DNA from 4 places in the Rhodococcus sp. P4_F3_2 genome. Region 1 is predicted to be linked to each of the others. Evidence: predicted binding sites of a transcription regulator. Region 1 holds the regulator's gene; each other region holds the start of a gene.
The links. Region 1 encodes LexA, which represses DNA repair genes until DNA is damaged. Its sites were predicted from a motif close to CGAACANNTGTTCG; they were not measured.
Positions count from the first base shown of each region.

Region 2: the regulator LexA is predicted to act here: its motif matches at 1,770-1,783, upstream of ruvC (crossover junction endodeoxyribonuclease RuvC).
Region 3: the regulator LexA is predicted to act here: its motif matches at 1,323-1,336, upstream of AC1DWA_RS14945 (HNH endonuclease signature motif containing protein).
Region 4: the regulator LexA is predicted to act here: its motif matches at 1,309-1,322, upstream of AC1DWA_RS25335 (HNH endonuclease signature motif containing protein).

Region 1 covers NZ_JBFUJN010000013.1:62,419-67,373, forward strand. Annotated here, with positions in the region: gene AC1DWA_RS16045 (phosphotransferase family protein) at 1-326, opposite strand, end outside; gene AC1DWA_RS16050 (aldo/keto reductase) at 449-1,318, opposite strand; gene AC1DWA_RS16055 (hypothetical protein) at 1,503-1,961, opposite strand; gene lexA (transcriptional repressor LexA) at 2,039-2,728, shown strand; gene AC1DWA_RS16065 ((R)-mandelonitrile lyase) at 2,742-3,155, opposite strand; gene AC1DWA_RS16070 (DUF2255 family protein) at 3,185-3,571, opposite strand; gene AC1DWA_RS16075 (MFS transporter) at 3,546-4,955, opposite strand, start outside.
Region 2 covers NZ_JBFUJN010000028.1:36,918-41,872, reverse strand. Annotated here, with positions in the region: gene ruvB (Holliday junction branch migration DNA helicase RuvB) at 1-587, opposite strand, end outside; gene ruvA (Holliday junction branch migration protein RuvA) at 584-1,183, opposite strand; gene ruvC (crossover junction endodeoxyribonuclease RuvC) at 1,180-1,749, opposite strand; gene AC1DWA_RS25390 (YebC/PmpR family DNA-binding transcriptional regulator) at 1,875-2,627, opposite strand; gene AC1DWA_RS25385 (GntR family transcriptional regulator) at 2,773-3,129, shown strand; gene AC1DWA_RS25380 (hypothetical protein) at 3,126-4,046, shown strand; gene AC1DWA_RS25375 (GAP family protein) at 4,060-4,761, opposite strand; gene AC1DWA_RS25370 (hypothetical protein) at 4,763-4,955, opposite strand, start outside.
Region 3 covers NZ_JBFUJN010000012.1:176,539-181,493, forward strand. Annotated here, with positions in the region: gene AC1DWA_RS14935 (alpha/beta hydrolase) at 1-391, opposite strand, end outside; gene AC1DWA_RS14940 (GNAT family N-acetyltransferase) at 445-1,260, shown strand; gene AC1DWA_RS14945 (HNH endonuclease signature motif containing protein) at 1,369-2,652, shown strand; gene AC1DWA_RS14950 (alkaline phosphatase family protein) at 2,754-3,734, shown strand; gene AC1DWA_RS14955 (SDR family oxidoreductase) at 4,123-4,955, opposite strand, start outside.
Region 4 covers NZ_JBFUJN010000028.1:28,953-33,907, forward strand. Annotated here, with positions in the region: gene pdxS (pyridoxal 5'-phosphate synthase lyase subunit PdxS) at 1-48, shown strand, start outside; gene AC1DWA_RS25325 (RidA family protein) at 147-623, opposite strand; gene AC1DWA_RS25330 (NUDIX domain-containing protein) at 786-1,208, shown strand; gene AC1DWA_RS25335 (HNH endonuclease signature motif containing protein) at 1,337-2,845, shown strand; gene AC1DWA_RS25340 (acyl-CoA thioesterase) at 2,960-3,781, shown strand; gene AC1DWA_RS25345 (nucleoside/nucleotide kinase family protein) at 3,817-4,482, opposite strand; gene tesB (acyl-CoA thioesterase II) at 4,518-4,955, shown strand, end outside.

The DNA.
Region 1 (4,955 bases):
GAGGCGATGTCGTCGAGACTACGGCCGGGCCAGGGCGGCAACGGTGCGTCGTGCAGCATTCGAACGGCGGCACCCGCTGCGGCCCACGCCGCTGAAGGCGTGGTCGACGGTCTGCCTAGGCGACCGAGCGCGTTTCCCGGCAGAGCGGCGAGCGCGAGCACGGGCGGCTTGCGCCACAGAATCTGCGCTGTCGGGATTGGGGCTCGGAGCATTGCTTCGACCTCGACGTCGGTATTCGACTGATCGGCGTCGATCTTGAGGAACACCTCGCCGACGCGCAGAGTCGCGCGCTCGCTATGGGCGACGACAACCTCGACTTCTGTCACGTCGGTCAGTATGGCTGGGATGCGCCTTGGCGTCGCCGGGTTTCTCGCGTGCGGTCATTCGCGATCGGAGCGCGGTATGTTCCGCTGACCTCCCGCACCTCAAACTTTCTCAACAAACTGCCTTACTGCTCCCTTGTTTGCTGCGTGACATCATCAAGGTCCGCCAAGTCAGTCTCACTGAGATCAATTCGCGAAGCAGCAATGTTGGCTTGTAGATGAGCGATGCTCGTGGTGCCGGGCAGGGGAATGACGGTGGCCGCGACCCCGCGCCCGCGCTGATGGACCCACGCAAGAGCGACCTGGCCAGCCGTCGCTCCGACACGAGAAGCGATGCTGGCGAGGGACCGAGCGACAAGATTGCCGGTGGAGTGGTTGAGGTTGCCGTGCCCCATCGGCGAATGTGCGACCAGTGTGATCCCGAGGTCGGCGAGCGTTGGGAGAAACAGTTCAACATCTCGCCGTATAAGGGACCATTGCTCTTGCACGGCAGTGATGGGGTGTACGGCATGAGCTCGTCGGATGTCATCGAGCGTGACATTGGACAGCCCCAGAGCCCGGATCTTCCCTGCCTGGCGGAGCTCGGCCATAGCGTTGACGGTCTCCTCGATTGGTGTGTCCTCGCTGCGGTGATGCAGGTAGTAAAGATCGAGGTGATCGACGTCGAGGCGCCTGAGTGAGCCCTCGATGGCCGCGCGCACCGTTGCAGAGTCCGCCCGAACATTCCAGTCATCAGGATGACCCGACGGCCCGCGGTAGACACCGAATTTGCTGCACAACGTGATGTGTTCACGGTTGGCGCCAATTGCCCGACCAACCAGCTCTTCGTTTCCATACATCTCGGCTGTGTCGAGCATGGGCACCCCGGAGTCGATCGCGGCGCGAACCAGTGCGGCGGGGTCGCGGTCAGCATCACCCCACCCGTTGTCGGTCAATCGCATCAGGCCCAGGCCCTGGATGGGCACATCATCGAATGTTTTCGGCGCGACAGTCATGAACGAGTACATTATCGGGGTCGCTGATCAGAACCAGGTCGCCAAAGAGGCCGATTCCGGCGACTTCGACATCTCGCTGCATCGCTCGTTCAGCGCTTGACGCGGTGCAGCTGTCGATCGCTGTTCCGAAGTGGGCGTAAACAGCTGAATATCACGCTGCGAAATGCCGAGTGTCCTGACTTGCTCAGGCTGATTCTGTCCGCTTGGCCCGCACGTTATGCACAACCATCGGGACAGTTATTGCCAGGGCCATCGCTATCACGAACACCGATATGAAAACCCAAGGACGTTCTGTAACGGATGCCCGGACGGTCAACACCGCTCCACTCGTAAGCAGGGGCATCCCTGCTGCCGCGAGTAGATCGACGTGCCGCGGGGCGACAGGAGGTCCGGCGAAGTATGGAACTCGAACCCCCGAGTTCTCCCGAAGCATCCGTCGCTCCGACATCGCATAAGTGCTCGCGCCGACTGCGAAAATGACCAGTCCCAGGACGACAAGACCAATTCCCGTTCGGGTGGTGAGTGCGGCAAACATGAACACCGATGTCACTGCCGGATAGAGAACCGCCATCTTCCAGAGTGGAGTCTTGGTCCGCGTGTCGACTGCAACACTGACCGGGCGCATCGGTTCGAGAGGCTCCATGAGCTCAGCGTGCCATGCGCCACTCGGGAAACAAACTGCCTGTGCCGTTTCTGGCAGGCTGCGGCTGCCTGGATTGGATGTCGGGACCCCTCACTACGATTCTCGTCGTGACCGATTACGACGATCTCGACATGTTCGGTGGCCTCGACGCCTCCTCCCTGCCGCTCCGCCAGCAGCAGATTCTGATGACCATCCGGGATCTCGTGGCTGCCAACGGGTGCACACCGAGCACGCGGCAGATCGGAGACGCGGTTGGTCTGCGCTCGACGTCGACGGTATCCAAGCACCTCAAGAGCCTCGAAGAAAAGGGCTTCCTCCGCCGAGGAGCGGCCATGGCTCGGCAGTTGGACGTGCGGCCGTTCCTCGTGGGAGCGAAGGAGCAATCGTCGTCGAATACGGTGACGGTTCCGGTCGTCGGTGACATTGCGGCCGGCGCGCCGATCCTCGCGGAGGAGCACGCCGACGAGGTGCTGGCGCTTCCTCGCGAGCTCGTGGGCTCCGGCACGGTGTTCGGACTTCGGGTGCGCGGTGAGTCGATGGTCGACGCAGCAATCTGCGATGGCGACGTCGTCGTGGTGCGGCGCGAGGACGAGGCCCATTCCGGCGAGATCGTCGCCGCGATGATCGACGGCGAGGCCACCGTGAAGGTGCTCCGGCGTCGCGACGGTCACGTGTACCTCGAGCCTCGTAATCCCGCATACAGCGTCATCGACGGCGATCGCGCGGCCATCTTGGGCAAGGTTGTTTCCGTGATGCGACGTATCTGAGAGGTGTCCGGTCTCAGCGATGGTTGGCGCGGGGACCGTTGTATTCCCCATCGGTGACTTTGTCGCCCCATGTCGTTTCGGTGCCTCCCTCGCCGGGTCCTTCCCACAGCGCAAGGTGGGTCATGAAACGGTCGGGTGCCGCGCCGTGCCAGTGTTCCTCTCCTGCCGGGGTATAGATGGTCTCGCCCGGGTGAACTTCGACGATCTCGCCGCCGCGAGCTTGAACCAGCGCGGTCCCGGAGACGATGTGGAGGGTCTGCCCGAGGGCGTGGGAATGCCAGTCGGTTCGCGCACAAGGTGCAAAGCGAACCATGTTGGCGCGCATCCTCGACGGCTCCTGGCCGGCGTAGATGACGTCCCACCAGACGTCGCCGGTGAACCAGTCGCTGGGTGCTTTGCTGGTGGGCTGGGGCTTCAAGATTTCCATGAGGTCTCCTCGGAATCGAAAGGGGCGGTTCAGTTCTGCGTCAGCGGAACAAGTCGAATGGTGTTGGGTGCGGCGGCGCGGCCGGTGACGGAGCCGACGATCTGCGGGCCGTAGCGGTCGTACTTGGTGTGGTAGGCGGAGTCGATCGCCGAGTGCGCATCCGGTGCGGCGGACTCGAACGCCACGTCCCGCTCAATTCCTCCTGCGCGGATTCGGCCCCTTCCACTTGCCGTTGCTCGGACGAACCACGGGTTGTCGGTTCCGTATGCCGAGCGCACGTACAGTTGGTTGTCGGCACGGACGACCCAAATCGTGACGTACGGCCTTGCGGTGCCGTCGCGGCGGTACGAGGAGATCTGCAATTCCTCGGCACCACCGATCTTGGTCAGTTCAGCCTCGGTCCACGAGTGCGACATCTCGGCTTCCTTTCTCCTGTTCGAATTGCTTTGTGGTACTTCGCGTTCTCGTAGCCGGGACGATCAGTGCGAGGACGATGACGAGACAAGCGGCCAGCAGGGCGGTGCCTGCGGTGAGAGCCGTTGATACGTGATCGGTGAGTGCCGTTGTGGCGTCGTCGGCAGAGGCTCCGGCGCCCGCGGAAACTGCGACGAGGATGCCGAGTCCGAGAGCACTGCCCAGTTGGTGTGCAGTGTTGACCAATCCTGATGCGGCACCGGCATCCTCGGCCTCTACCCCGGAGATACCGGCAGAAGTCAGCGGAGCGAAAGCCAACCCCTGCCCGGCGCCGATCAATATCGTCGGAAGTGCTATCGCAGTGAGATACGTGCTACCGGGATGGACCAGACTGAGCCACGCCATCCCGGCGAGGGTGACGGCAATGCCAACCGACAGAATTGCGGAATTTCCGAATCGTGGTGTCAGTCGCGGAATCAGCATCGCCACAGCAAAATTGACGATCGTCATCGGGAAGAAGGCGATGCCAGCTTGGAACGCGCTGAAGCCCATGACGCCTTGGAGTAGCTGAGTCGTGAAGTAGAAAAATCCGATCATGGCACCCAGATAGAGCATTCGGGCGGCGTACGCGCCGGATCGCTCCCGGCTGCGGAACAACCTCAGTGGCATGATCGGCTGCTCCGCTCTCGCTTCGTTGAGGAAGAGCAAGGTCAGTAGTATCGCCCCGGCCGCCAGTGTCGCAACAGTGATCGGTGAGGTCCACCCCGCTTCGGCCGAGTTGACGGTGCCGAAGACGAGTGCGGTCATGCCGAGTGTGGCGAGAACAGCGCCCGCCACATCGAAACGTCCGGAGTTGGGTTCGGTTTCCGGAATGAACCGGGGAGCGAGCGCGATCATCGCGATTCCGATCGGAACGTTGATGAAAAAGCCTGCGCGCCATGACACCCAGTCGGCAAGGGCGCCGCCGATCACGAGTCCGAGGCTGGCGCCTATTCCCGCCGCAGCGCCGTACCAGGCAACAGTGCGCGTTCGCTCCGGCCCGGGCGGGAAACTGGCGGTCAGTAGTGACAGCGACGCCGGGGCCACCACTGCGGCTCCGACGCCTTGGAGAGCGCGCGCCGCGATGAGCCACCAACCGTTCGGCGCGACCCCGACGAGAAACGACGCAATCGCGAAAATTGCGAGACCGGAGACGAATACGCGACGACGGCCGAAGATATCCCCGAGTCGAGCGCCCAGCAGGAGAAGGCCGCCGAACACCAGGGGGTAGGCGTCCTGGACCCAGGACAACCCGGTTGCCGAGTAACCCATGCTGCTTTGGATGCTGGGTAGCCCGCTGAAGATGATCGAATTGTCTAGCAGGATCATGAAATAGCTGATCAGAAT
Region 2 (4,955 bases), on a different contig from region 1:
AGCTCTTCGGGTTCGTAGAAATCCATGTGAGCGGTGAACCCGAAGCGGTCGCGCAACGGACCGGTCAACGCACCTGACCGTGTAGTCGCACCGACCAGCGTGAACGGTGCAACCTCCAGAGGAATCGACGTGGCACCCGGCCCCTTACCGACGACGACGTCGACACGGAAGTCTTCCATCGCCAGGTACAACATCTCCTCGGCCGGACGAGCGATTCGGTGAATCTCGTCGATGAACAGCACGTCACCTTCGACGAGGTTGCTCAGCATCGCGGCCAGGTCTCCGGCGCGTTCGAGCGCCGGTCCGGACGTCAACCGCAGAGAAGAGCCCAACTCCCCCGCGATGATCATCGCCATCGACGTCTTGCCGAGTCCGGGGGGACCGGACATCAGGATGTGATCAGGTGTGCTGCCGCGAAGTTTTGCTCCGGTGAGCACGAGCTGCAGTTGTTCGCGAACACGGGGTTGCCCGATGAAGTCGTCGAGACTCTTGGGACGCAAACTCGCTTCGACATCACCGTCTCCCGCCACCAATTCGGCAGAGACCTGCGACTCGTCGTCGAAATCGTCGATCGGGTCGAAGTTCATCGAGTCTTACCGAGCAGCGACAGAGCAGAACGCAGTGCTACCGACGTTGTGGCCTCGGGCGATTCCGCCAGGACCGAATCCGTGGCTTGCTCGGCCTGCTTGATCGGGAAGCCCAGACCTTCGAGAGCCTCGACGATCTGATCACGGATCGAACTGCCGACGACGACACCGGAAGCCGCGCCGGCCGTCGTCGCGACGGCGTCGACCTTGTCGCGCAGTTCGACGACCATGCGCTCGGCGCCGCGTTTCCCGATACCGGGGACCCTCGTCAACGCCGTCAGGTTGCCTTCCGAGAGTGCCCGCCGCAATGCGTCCGGTTCGAGCACTGCAAGAGTTGCCATCGCCAGGCGCGGTCCGACTCCGGAAACCGTCTGCAAGAGGCTGAACAGGTCCTTCGACTCGGTATCGGAAAAACCGTAGAGCGTCATCGAGTCTTCGCGAACGATCATCGTCGTGAACAGTCGCGCTTCGCTTCCCCGATGCAGTGCACCGAGAGTCACCGGGGTGGCATTGACCCGATAGCCGACACCTGACGCTTCGATGACCGCGTGGTCGAGCGCAATATCGAGTACCTCGCCGCGTACCGACGCGATCATCGTGAACCTGCCTTCTTCATCTCGGCCAATTTTGCCTGATACTTACGCATTTGTTCAGCGGCCATCGCCTCGGCGCGGGCCATTCGCTCGATCATCGGTGCTCGCCAGCAGTGACAGATCGCGAGCGCCAGAGCGTCAGCGGCGTCAGCCGGTTTCGGCGCCGTCTTCAAGTTCAGGATTCGCGTCACCATCGCGGTGACCTGCGCCTTGTCGGCGTTACCGCTGCCGGTAACGGCGGCCTTCACCTCGCTGGGCGTGTGGAAACACACCGGGATGCCGCGTCTGGCGGCAGCGAGCGCGACAACTCCGCCTGCTTGTGCCGTCCCCATCGCCGTACTGACGTTGTGCTGCGCGAATACACGCTCGATCGCGACGACCTCCGGCTTGTACTGCTCGATCCACAGCTCCGCCGCATCGGAGATTCGCAGTAGCCGAGACCCGAGGTCCATCTCGGGCGGGGTCCGCACCACGTCGACAGCAATGGGGCGCACTTTCCTGCCGTTGCTCCCGTCGACCACACCCAACCCGCAGCGAGTCAAGCCTGGGTCCACTCCGAGCACGCGCACTTTGTCACACCTCTCCATACCGAACAGCTGTTCGATAGCTTAGCGGTGCGCGGGCCTACTACCCCGCATCAACACGCAACCCGGCCGAGACGCGGACGTCAGGGCCGGGTTGAGTTGAAAAGCAATCAGTCTTCGAGAGCCGCGAGAACCTCGTCGGACAGATCGATGTTGGTGTAGACGTTCTGCACGTCGTCAGAGTCTTCGAGCGCGTCGACGAGCTTGAAGATCTTGCGTGCGCCGTCGACATCCAAGGGAACCTCGACGGAAGCGCGGAAATCGGCTTCAGCGGAGTCGTAGTCGATGCCGGCTTCCTGAAGTGCCGAACGGACGGCAACCAGATCCTGTGGCTCACTGACGATTTCGAAGGTTTCACCGAGATCGGTCACTTCCTCGGCACCGGCGTCGAGCACAGCCATCAGGACGTCGTCCTCCGACTGGCCGTTCTTCTCGAGCGTGACGACACCCTTGCGAGCAAACAGGTAGGAGACAGAACCCGGGTCAGCGAGGTTGCCACCGTTACGGGTCATCGCGGTGCGAACTTCACCGGCTGCGCGGTTGCGGTTGTCGGTGAGGCACTCGATCAGAACGGCGACGCCGTTGGGTCCGTAGCCCTCGTACATGATGGTCTGCCAGTCTGCGCCGCCCGCTTCTTCACCGGCGCCGCGCTTGCGCGCACGCTCGATGTTGTCATTGGGAACAGACGTCTTCTTCGCCTTCTGGATGGCGTCGTACAAGGTGGGGTTGCCCGTGGGATCGCCACCGCCGGTTCGTGCCGCCACCTCGATGTTCTTGATCAGCTTCGCGAAGGATTTGCCACGACGTGCGTCGATCACAGCCTTCTTGTGCTTGGTGGTGGCCCATTTTGAGTGGCCGCTCATGCGATTCAAGCCCCTTTCCTGCTGCGTTGCGCACGCCGAATGCGCGTCTTTCAGCTCTGCCGATGTTACCCGTCCCACGTCACAACGCGCTGCATCCCCCGACACGAATTAGTCAAACCGCGCATTGTTTGCATAGAATGCAAACATGTTGGTCCGAATAGATCACGCCTCCACAACTCCACTAGCGGAGCAGATTGCAGCCGGGGTTCGTGGCTCGGTCATCCGCGGTGAGATCGGACCAGGTGACCGCCTGCCGTCCGCTCGCGCTCTCGCCGAGTCGATCGACGTCAATCTCCACACGGTTCTTCGTGCGTACGCAACACTCCGCGACGAAGGCCTGATCGACCTCCGACGCGGACGTGGCGCCGTCATTCGCGCCGAATTCGACTCGGGAAGAACAGCTCTCAACGAATCTGCGCGCGAGTTCGTACGGCAGGCCCGCAATCTCGGACTCGACACTGCGCACATGCTCGACCTCATCAAGGAGACCAGCACACAATGACGACCAGCAAGATCCGACTCTGGACAGCAGCTTCGCTGACTCTGATCCCGACCCTGATTCTGGTTCTCGCACGCTTCGCGTGGGGTGACCGCATACCCGAGACCGTCGCGAGCCATTGGTCCGGATCGACCCCGGACGGGTTCAGCACCACGACGACGTTTTTCGCCATCGCACTGGTGATTTCACTGGCGGCTGTCGTTTGCGCCTGTGTCGTCGCGGCCCGTTCGAGCGACAACGCGCCCTTGTTTCTCGCCGTAACCTCGATCTCGAGTGCGACACTGGCGACGATCTGGATTCTGAGCGTCGCCTTGACGATCGACGCCGGGTCGCCGGAAGACGCGCGTATCGGCTGGTGGATTCTTGCGCCGATCGCGGCGGTACTCGTAGGAGTTCTGGCATACGCGCTGCCTGACCAGCAACGAAGCCGCCGGGAGTCGCCACTGCCAACCCCGACGCTCGATACTCCGCTGACGGCCTCCGAACGTGCAGTGTGGGTCGGGCAGGTCCGCAGCGTCTGGCCGTGGATCGTTACCGCCGGCCTCGTAGTTCTCGTGATCGCGACTGCCGCGTACTCGGATTGGTGGGTTGCCGTGATCCTGGGTGTGTCCACCCTCGCCGTCACAGCATTCGCGTCGGTCACCGTGCGCGTCGACCGTCATGGTGTCGGCATCAGTTCCTGGGGCGTTCGATGGAAGAAGATCCCCATCTCGAAGGTGAAGTCCGCATCAGTCGACGCGATACGTCCGGCCGAATGGGGTGGATGGGGTTACCGAATGACACCGCGCGGAACAGCCGTCACTCTCCGCTCGGGTGAGGCCATCGTGGTCACTCTCGCGAACGGACGACTGTTCGCCGTAACCGTCGATCACCCGGAAGACGGTGTGAAGCTGATCAATTCGTTGGTTCAGGCTGGTTGATTCACGAACAACGTCAATTCACGAACAACACGGCAGCGGCATTGCCGGCGAGGTAGAAGCCGGCAATGCCGAACACCCAACCCATCGCGCTGTCGCCGTGGCGTGAGATGAACGAGTCCACCCCGCTCAGCGGCTTGTCCAGTCGGTCGCCGGCCACGATCCGCCCGCACAACAGAAGCACTGCCGGAGTGGCCATGATCAGGCAGTATCCGGCAAGTATCGACGCAGACGTGACTGCGGACAGCCCAGCAGCGGTGATCATCGCGATCGCCGCCAAGTAGGGCAGCATCGTCACCAATTCGGCGGTCCCGGCAGCAATTGCCAGAAGTACAACACTTCTCGCGGAACTGGCCGAGCCGAGCACCCGCTCTCGCCAAACATGGGTTCGATCGGCTTGACCGGATGTGCGCCTCTTCTCGGAATCGAATCGAAAGCTCCACGCGAACAACGCGATACCGAGTATCAACTGCGCACCGCGGGCGGCGGGGGTTTCGAGCAGCGGGGCGACGACAGGCATACCTGCCCGTGCCGTCGTCCAGACTGCCACCCCGACGACAAAATAGAACGTCGTGATGACCACCAGATACGTCAGCAGCCTGCGAACCTGCGGTCGTCCCGGCATCAACAACATCCAGACCGGGACGACCAAAGTTCCGATGCTCGTACTGTCCAGCAGGGCGAGCCCGCCCAGCGTGGTGAGCAGGACGAGTTCCACGTCAGTCGTTTCGGCGCTCGGGTATCGCTGTCTCCCTCGTTCGGACTGCATTCACGATGTCGAAGGCACCGATGATCGCGAGGATCACGCCGAGTGGTCCGCCGCGAAACCAGAAGAACTCGGCGTCACGCGCGAACAGCCACAGACAGCCGCCACCGACGACCAAGAGAATGCCGATCATCAACTCGAAGCGA
Region 3 (4,955 bases), on a different contig from region 1:
GATTCACCGACGTTCCATCGGGCCACCACGGCGCCAGCGCAACCACACCGACCACCGCCGGATCGCCACACAGTTCGGCGGCGACCCGTCCGCCCATCGAGTGGCCCAGCAAAATCACCCGAGCTTGTGCATTACGTTTCGTTATCGCGTCGAGTGCGGCTCGAGCGTCAGCGACCGGACTGCGCTCGGCACCGTTCCAACCACGCACCCGATAGCGAGCCTGCACCGCTCTCACACCGGAGCGGCGAAGCTGAGCGGTGAACGGGCGCATCCGAAGGTTGGACAGATGCCAGGCGCGAGCCGGGCGATGGCTCGAGACCTTTCCTCCAGGCAGCACGAGCACCACCAGGTGCTGGTCACCGTCCTGCTGTTGCCGTCGGTTGGGCGTCATGCATGGCATTCGGAGCCGAAAACCATTTGGATGGGGTTCGTAGAATTTCTTTTGTGAATCGTGAAGCACTCGTCGGTGACGTCCTCGACGCCATGGACGCCAACTTGGTTTCCCATGCCTGCCACCTGCATGAACACTTGCCGACTGCATCGGTCACGGTCACTGCGGACGTTGTCGTCGCAGACAGCGGCCTCGCCGACGACACTTTCAACATCATCGCTCGTGCTCGCTTCGCCGTACCTGCCGACGGGCCCGAAGATCGGCGACTGATCGACATCCTCGCCTCGATTCGGGCAACCGGACGTCCGTTCTCCTGGTGGACCGGACCCCGCGATAATCCCTCTGACCTCGGGGCTCGCCTGTCCGCCCTCGGCTGCGTGCGCTCCGAGGAAGAACGAGCGATGACGGCGGACCTTGACGTCGTCCCTCATCCGACGCCTGTCCCAGAACTCTCCGTTCATCGGGTGACTACTCGTACCCAGCTCGCCGACTACGCCGCCGTGATGGCCGCCAACTGGTCGCCGCCCTCAGCCGCAGTAATTGGATTCTTCGAAGACACCGCTGATGCCGCCCTCGATGAGCGTTCGCGGAGTTCGTTTGTCGTGGGGTACGCGAACTCCCAGCCTGTCGCCGGAGCCGAGGTCCACTTTGCCGCCGGCGTCGCCGGCCTGTATGGCGTCGTCACACTCGAAACGGCTCGCCGACGCGGATTCGGCTCGGCGGTCACCCTTGTCGCACTCGACATCGCCCGCGAGCGAGGTGCCCGAACAGCAGTACTTCAGGCGTCCAGCGACGGCGCACAGCTCTATCGAAACCTCGGCTTCAAGGATGTCGGCACCTACACCGAGTACTCGATCGGAAGCAGTTAGACGTCCCCGCGGGGACGCTTTCACCCCGTATCCGTGAAGGTGTCGGCACCCACATCTATCATCGAACGTACATTCGAAATGATGTCGGACGCGAGCCGGGGGGCAACCATGAACGCAGCATTAACCGAGAACGCACCACCGATCGATGAAGATACGCAGGGTTCCAACCGAGACGACGTGGATCAGCTCGGCTCGGAAATCTGCGCCCTCGCCGGCCAGATCGCCGCGGCCACGGCTCGATTCCTTGCCCTCCTGTCGAAATTCGACGAAGACCGCGGATGGACCGGTCCGGGACTGCACTCGTGCGCCCACTGGTTGTCGTGGAAGTGCGGAATGAGCCTGCACACCGGCCGTGAATACGTTCGCGTCGCCAAAGCGCTCCGACCTTTGCCCGAGATGCGGAAGGCCTTCGAGCAAGGCCGCCTGTCCTACTCGAAGGTTCGCGCCCTCACCCGGGTCACCACGCCTTCCAACGAAAAGCAGATGGTTCGGTTCGGATGTGAGGCGCCCGCAGCCCAGATCGATCGTCTCGCCGCAGGTCTGCGTAAAGCAACCGACAACGAATCCGGCAAAACCAAAGCGGTCGAACATCTTCAGGTCCGCTGGCATTGGGACCCGGATACGGGCGAATTTGTCATCAAAGGACGCCTGCCTGCACAGGACGGCGCCCGAATCCTCGCAGCGTTAGCTGTGGCGGAACGTGAACGCACCCGAATCGCCGCCGTCCGCCCCGTCGACGAGAAGGCCGCAAAGAACCCGGTCGGAAATATCGGGCCAGGTCTCGTCGCGATGGCAGAGCTCGCCACCGCCTCAGTCACGGACCGCACGACCAAGGCCGCCGCGAACGAAGTTGTGTTCTTCCACGAAGCGAACACCGTCCGAGTGCCGAGCGGACCCGCATTGCCTCAAAATGCCGCTGAGGAAGTGCTCTGCAACGCCAAGCTTCGCCTGGGTACGACCAAGGAAGGATGCGTTCTGAATCTAGGTCGGCGGACTCGCGTCGTCAGCGCTAAACAAATGTTGGCATTGAACTACCGCGACGGATGCTGCCGCACACCAGGATGCGGACGGACCCGCTTCCTGCACGCACATCACGTGAAATTCTGGGGACGCGGCGGCAATACGGACTTGGACAATTTGATCATGCTTTGCGGTACCTGCCACCGCGCGCTGCACGACGGCAAGTTCACGATCTCTGCACTCGGCGAGCAGAAGTTCGAGTTCCACTACGCCAATGGAGACGTCATCGACCCAGCACCGCCAACAGAGGGGTTCGCCGATGACCTATTGCGCGGAGACGTACCCGACGACGCGATCGTGCCGGCGTGGAGCGGGGAGCCCCTCCACCTCGATCACGCGGTCAGCGTCATCCTCGACGGCTGGGCCGCGTGAGCAAACATTGGTCTAGTCCAATCTGAATCCGTCGTGAACAATCGGACAACCCTCGCATTCAGGTAGTGCAATTGGTCTAGTCCTATCGCAATATCTTGAGCGTGACCAAGAAAATCGCACGCACCTCAGCCGCTATCACACTCCTCCTCGCCGGCGCTGTTGCTGCCGGAACTGCAACTGCTGCAGCAATTCCCGGATCGTCCGACCTCAATCCGTCGGCCGCCGAGAAGACAGTTGTCATCGGCCTTGACGGCACCATGCTCAGCCACATCAAGACCGCCGACGCTCCCCGTCTCCAGAAGCTGATCGCCGAAGGAACCAGCGGAGAATCTTCCATCCTCGGCCACACCACCATCTCCGGACCGTCGTGGTCGACCATCCTGACCGGAGTCTGGGACACCAAGCACGGTGTCAAGGACAACACGTACGCAGGCGCCCGCTTCGACCTCTACCCGAGCGTGTTCACACGGTTGGAAACAGCACAGCCCTCTCTGCTCACCGAGTCGATCTCCACCTGGGGCGGCATCGACAACATCGCATCCAGCGGCACGCCGAAAGCCGACGTTGTCGTCACCACTGCCGATGCAGGTTCCGGAGCGGCCACCGATGCTGCGACCGCTGACGCCGTCGCCCGCGACATCACCGACAAGGGACCTGACCTGATCTTCACCCAACTCGATCAGGTGGACGGCGCGGGGCACAGCGGCGGCACCAACGGCGCTGCGTACGAAGAGTCCATTGCCTCGGTCGACGCTCAGGTGGGCAAGATTGTCGATGCCGTTGATCAACGCGCAGCGAAGACCGGTGAGAAGTGGACGGTTCTGGTCACTGCGGATCACGGCCACAAGCCTGCTGGAGGGCACGGCGGCCAGACGCCGGCGGAAGCAACGACATTCGTCGTTGCACGCGGTGCGGGATACGCGGCCGGCAAGACCACCGACGCGTACACGATCGCCGACATCACGCCGACCATCCTCCAAAGCCTGGGCGTTGCATTGCCTGCCGATCTGGACGGAAAGCCGCTGGCCAAGGAAGCTCCCGGCTTCGTCGGCTCGGTCGACCTGGGATTCTTCGGCTCCTGATCGCAAGAAGTCCCGGGCGCTCAGCAGAGTGCCGCAGCAAGACCGCAAAAAGGTCGGGCCGGAGAGCGTGTGCTCGTCACTGTTTGATGTCCCATTCGACTCCGTGACCGAGCCGAACAGTAAAGCCCTCTAGCTGATGCCAGGAACCGGGTCGAGGGCAACCCCGGGCTGACAGACACGCTTCGCTACTTAGGCAGCGAGAGCGTAGTCGCGCTGATTGGAATCGGCGCTTATAGGTTTGCAGCGACGCTTACGGTGGTCTCTTGCCTGCACCGACACGCTTCCCCTAACTCAACACACGCAGTCGAAACCGTTCAGCCCCGTGTGTGCCCCGCGTCTTTCGTGGGGCTATTCACTATAACGCGCCGAAGTTCGGAAGTCATACCAATTAATCGGCGGCACTTTCCGTGTCCTTCGCCGCAGCTGATTCCCTGATAGCTGCGGTCTCACGCTCTGCAGCACCGGTGATGTTGGTGATCATCCCCTGGAAGACAACTCCGTGGAAAGGCAGGATCGAGTACCAGTACGCCCGGCCGGCGAGCCCGCGAGGGAAGAAGACCGCACGCTGATCGAGATGCGAACCCACCGGCCGTCCATCCGCACCCGCCGGACCTTCCGACACTCGCAACTCCAACCATGCTCCGCCCGGGACCTTCATCTCGGCGCGCAACCGGAGCAACTTGCCTCGATCGATTTCTTCGACCCGCCAGAAGTCCAGGGCTTCACCGGTGTTGAGCCGACGTGGATCCCGCCTACCCCGGCGCAGTCCGACCCCGCCGACCGCGCGGTCCATCCACCCCCGGATGGCCCACGCCAAAGGGAATGAATACCAACCATTCTCGCCGCCGATCGACTCGACGACCGACCAGAGGGTTTTCGGATCCGCAGCACAGTCACGTTCGCGGTGGTCTACGTAAACTGCCTCCCCTGCCCAGTCCGGGTCGGACGGAAGAGGATCGGACGGCGCTCCCGCGATCGTCGCACCGGACCACGCCGTCTCCACCTCACCGGTCTCGATCTTGCGAAGCGCCAAACGCACAGCTTCCCGGTACGGTGTGAGGCCACCGGCCGGAGGCGGGATGAAGTCGTCGATGTCGTGGTTGTGCATCACCGCGTCGTTCTGCAGTGATTCGATCAGTGGCATCGCCAAGCCCCGCGGGATCGGCGTGACCAATCCCACCCAGTGACCTGCCAGACGCGGGGTGAGGACGGGCAAGACGA
Region 4 (4,955 bases), on a different contig from region 1:
GTCGACGACCTGCCCGTCGGACACCGCCTCGCAGAGCGCGGTTGGTGACAGCAGGTTCGACGACCGGGCTCAGTGCCTGAAAGTCTTCACACAAGAAGGGCGGCGGTTGCATTGGCAACCGCCGCCCTTCGGGGTGTGGCGGACCGTCAGATGCTGTCCGATACCTCGAACACGAACTCGACCTCGACAGCACTGTTTCGGGGGAGTTCGGCCACGCCGATCGCAGAGCGGGCGTGTTGTCCAGCGGTACCGAAGATCTCGGCCAGCAGGTCGGACGCACCGTTGATCACCTGGGGTTGCTGCGAGAATCCGGATCCCGAAGCAACAAATCCAACGACCTTGACGACCCGAACGATGCGGTCGAGACCGACCAAGGCATCAACGGCCGCGAGTCCGTTGAGAGTGCACAACCGCGCCGCCTGGGCGGCGTCTTCGACGGAGACGCCCTCGCCCAACTTGCCGATGCACGTCGTAGTGCCGTCGACGAGCGGCAATTGCCCCGACGTGTAGACGTATGACCCCGTCTGAACGGCGGGGAGGTATGAGCCTGCGGGGGTGGCAACAGGCGGGAGGGTCAGGTCGAGTGCGGCGAGTCGTGCGGTCCAGGTACTTGCGTCGTTCATCGGTTCCTCAATGGGTTCTTTTGTCCGGGAATGGTGTTCGAGTCTGTCATCGGGAGTCTCGGCAAGTCCAAGTCGTATTTGCGCCCACCCCATCACTTTTGGTGATATTCGCCGTCGTCGGATTCAAAATGATGTTCGAGTTGGACACCTAAACTGTGTCGTATGTCGTCAATTCGTAACATCTCACTGGGGATACCTGTCCGTTCCGGTCACGTACTCATGCTCGACGGCACGGACTCTGTCACAGGGGAGAACTTTCATCGATTGATCGGTGGCGGTATCGAGTTCGGTGAGACGGCCGAGGCAGCGCTGCGACGCGAGTTCGCGGAGGAACTCGGCGTCAGGTTGGGAAGCGTCGAGTTGCTCGAGGTCGTCGAGAACATCTTCGAGTTCGAGGGGCGACCTGGGCATGAGATTGTCCATGTCTTTGCAGTCGACTCAGCTGACATCGATGCGTTTCCGCTCGACGTGCAACTCCGAGTCCTCGACGAAGGTAGTCCAGTCCACTGGGTTTTGAGTGGTGGGTCCGACCGCCCTATCTACCCGGCCGAAGCTGCCCGCATTATCAACGCCCTGGTTCAGTAGGGGAATCCGTTGCCGGAACACGAGTGGCCGCAAAGGTTGCTCCGCAACAATTTTCGGTCAATCGGGATTGTTCGGACTGATTCCTGGAAATCATGGATATCGAACGTATATTCGAATAATGTTGAGGAATGTTCGATGACGGAGTAGGAAGTTCGGGTACCGCAGCGCAGCTGCCTGGTGCCGAATCCGACTGCGCCCTCATCGATCTCATCGCCGATCTGCATGCGCGCGAATCGATGCTCGTGGAACGGAAACTGGCTGCCATTGCCGAGTTTTTCGAGCGTCGCAGCGCTGACCACACCGATAATGGTGCTTGGTCGTCTACCGCTCACGAACTGGCTGAGGCCGAGCTCGGCGCGGCATTGACCATGGGCCGTGCCTCAGCGGGAAAGTTGATCGGTCTCGGCTTTTCTCTCAAGTCTCGGCTCCATCGCACGCGTGCCGCCATGGCGCGCGGAGAACTGGATCTATATCGAGTCGGATTGATCGACTCCGCTACGGCCAACGTCGCCGACGATTTGATCGACGAGGTGGAACGGCAACTCCTCGAAAAGATCTCGGCGCCACCGATGCCTGGCGGTACTGGCTTGACCGGTCGCCGATTGACAGCGGCTATCGACCGGATCGTCGCCGTGGTGGATCCCGAGGGGATGCGCGAACGTCGACGCCGCGCCCTGGCTGATCGGTTCGTGGGTGTGAGCGCTGCCGAGGACGGAATGGCGCGGATATTGGGGAGTATTCCGGCGGAGGAAGCACGGGCTTTCGACCGTCGGTTGCGGGAGTTGGCAATGTCGGTGTGTCGACACGATTCCCGTAAGTACGAGCAACGACGAGCTGACGCATTGGGAGCGTTGGTATCCGGGTCGACGATTCTGCCGTGCGATTGCGGCCGGGACGATTGCCCACAAGATCGAAGCGGGATTGTCGTGGTGCGTCGGCCGTTGGTTCACGTGGTCATGCTGGAATCAACGCTTCAGGGCGGTGACGCACCAGGTGCAGACGAACCCGCTCACCTTGACGGTTATGGAGTGATCAGTGCAGAGCATGCGCGTGACATCGCCGCGGGTGCGCTGATTCGGAAGGTGAAAGTACCAGTCGATGCCGCGCTCGAGTCTTCCGGTGAGGGCGAGCCAGTACCTCCGCCCGTTGTTCCTTCGGCGTCGGTCTACCGCCCAGGCGCTGTCCTCGACACCTGGGTGCGGGTGATCGCAGGAAGCTGCCAGTGGTTGCACTGCGATGTCGCTGCATGGAATTCAGATCTTGATCACACGGAGCCCTTTGATCATCGCGATCCCACTCGTGGTGGAAAGACCGTGGCGTCGAATATGAGTGCGTATTGTCGAAACCATCACCGCCTCAAGCATTCCGGTCAGTGGTTGCACACCTCGAACCCGGACCGGAGTGTCATGCTGACTTCGCCGACCGGACATTGCTACCGAACCAGGCCGTCAGGTCTGCTGGCGGGAATGCTCGAGCCTGTACTGCCCGAGGGTGGTCGGCGTCGGCGCACACGTCTGGAGAACAAGGCCTCTCGTGTGCGGGGTGAACGCCGGCGTCAGCGGATACGGATGCACCGGCGGATGAAGAAGGCACAGAGGAGGACCTTCGACGGCGGAGACGATCCACCGCCATTCTGAGTCGATGCGCCCCGTCGCTCAGTGTTTTCGGATGCCCACTTTGGTGGCCGGGGGTGCGTCAGGCATTGTGTGAAGGTCGGTAGACGTCGGTACACGGGAAGATGTGGAGCATCGATGGCGAGGATCGAAGAAATTCTGGAGTTGGAACGCCTCGAGCGTGACATCTTTCGAGGAATCATCGCGGAGACCACCCTGACCCGCACTTTCGGCGGCCAGGTCGCCGGTCAGGCATTGGTGTCAGCGGTACGCACGGTCGATCCGGCCTATTCAGTTCATTCGTTGCACGGATATTTCCTGCGTCCGGGCAATCCGATGGAGCCGACCGTTTTTCTGGTTGATCGTGTTCGGGACGGTCGATCGTTCGCGACCCGCTTGGTCACCGGAATTCAAGACGGGCAAGCCATTTTCACGATGTCGGCGTCCTTCCACGTCCAAGACGAAGGCATCGAGCACCAGGACGAGATGCCACCGGTCCCTGACCCCGAGACCTTGGCCATCGCCCAGGATTCGGAAGATCCCGAGACTGCGTGGCTGGCTCGCGAGTGGGCCGATTGGGACCTCCGGATGGTGCCGAAGGCCGACATCAACAAACGTCCAGGCGCTGCCGCACAGCAGCAAGTATGGTTCCGTTCCCGCGAGGCTCTCCCGGACGACCCGGTATTTCACGTGTGCACGCTTGCGTACATGAGCGACATGACGCTGCTCGGATCTTCCCGAGGCCCTCACATGGACGTCGCAATGCAAAGCGCCTCGCTCGATCACGCCATGTGGTTCCTGCGGCCGTTCCGGGCCGACGAGTGGCTGTTGTACGACCAGACGTCGCCGTCAGCGGGCTTCGGTCGCGCATTGACGCAGGGACGAATCTTCGACAGCCGAGGAAATATGGTTGCTGCAGTCGTTCAGGAAGGCCTGACCAGGCTGTATCGCCCGAAGTGAGGTCGGCCGCAGTGAGATCAATCGCAGTGAGACCTTCACTGGCGAGACCGCACCGCAGGCCGGGCCGGATGGTCGTACCTGACCTCGAAATCGACCTCCTCGGACACCTCTGATCGGTGTTCGAGGAGTGCGTCGACGGTCCACAGATCCGCCTCCGGAGTGTGCCGCCGCATGGCAGGTTCGCTCATGTCCAGGCGGACGCTGACGTCGAACTCCAGCCCACGCCCGAGCAACATCGGACCGGCGATCACGATGACCGCGCGCTCATGGACGGGGACGCGGGTCGAGCGAGCCGATCGATCGGTGGGTTCGTCCCAGAGTTTCGGCAACAACGCTCGTTTGGTGCGGGCAGCGGTGATCACTTCACGATCGAGTGCCGGATAGTCGAACCAGATGGTGCGGTAACTCAGCGCATCCTCGTGACCGAACTCGTATCGCAGCGAAGCCGGCCGCACGTAGTCGTGCAGTGACACAACAGCACTCGGCCTGCTGTGCGACTCGACGGCGGCCCGGACCAGTTCCGCGAGCCGAGACGGCTGCGCACAATCAGGTCCGTCGATCGCTACTACCGCCACCGACGGAAATGATCCGGTCAGCGTTGCGATCTGCTCGGCCAGGGCGAGGGGAGTGGACGGGATGAATGTGCTCACGCCCACCATGGTGCCGTGCCCGCTCGCCGAGGCGATATTGTGAACCGTCATCGCGCCCACTGCGGCGGTCTATTTCCGGAGGACTCATGGTTGGTATCGAGGAGATCCTCGCGCTCGAACACCTGGAGAAGGACATCTTCCGTGGTGCGGTCCATCCCACCGCACTTCAGCGGACGTTCGGCGGGCAGGTTGCCGGGCAGTCGTTGGTTTCTGCCGTGAGTACCGTCGACGAGAGCTACCACGTGCACTCGTTGCACGGATACTTCCTGCGCCCGGGCAACCCGAAGATTCCGACGGTCTACCTGGTGGACCGCATCCGCGACGGGCGCTCGTTCTGCACCCGCCGGGTGAACGCAGTCCAGGACGGCAAGACGATCTTCACGATGTCGGCCTCGTTCCACGTCGAGGACGAAGGTATCGAGCATCAGGATCGGATGCCTTCCGTTCCGGCGCCGGAGGACTTGCAGGACGCGCAGACCGTTCCCAAGTTGGCGGAATCGCAGTTCTACCAAGAATGGAAGAAC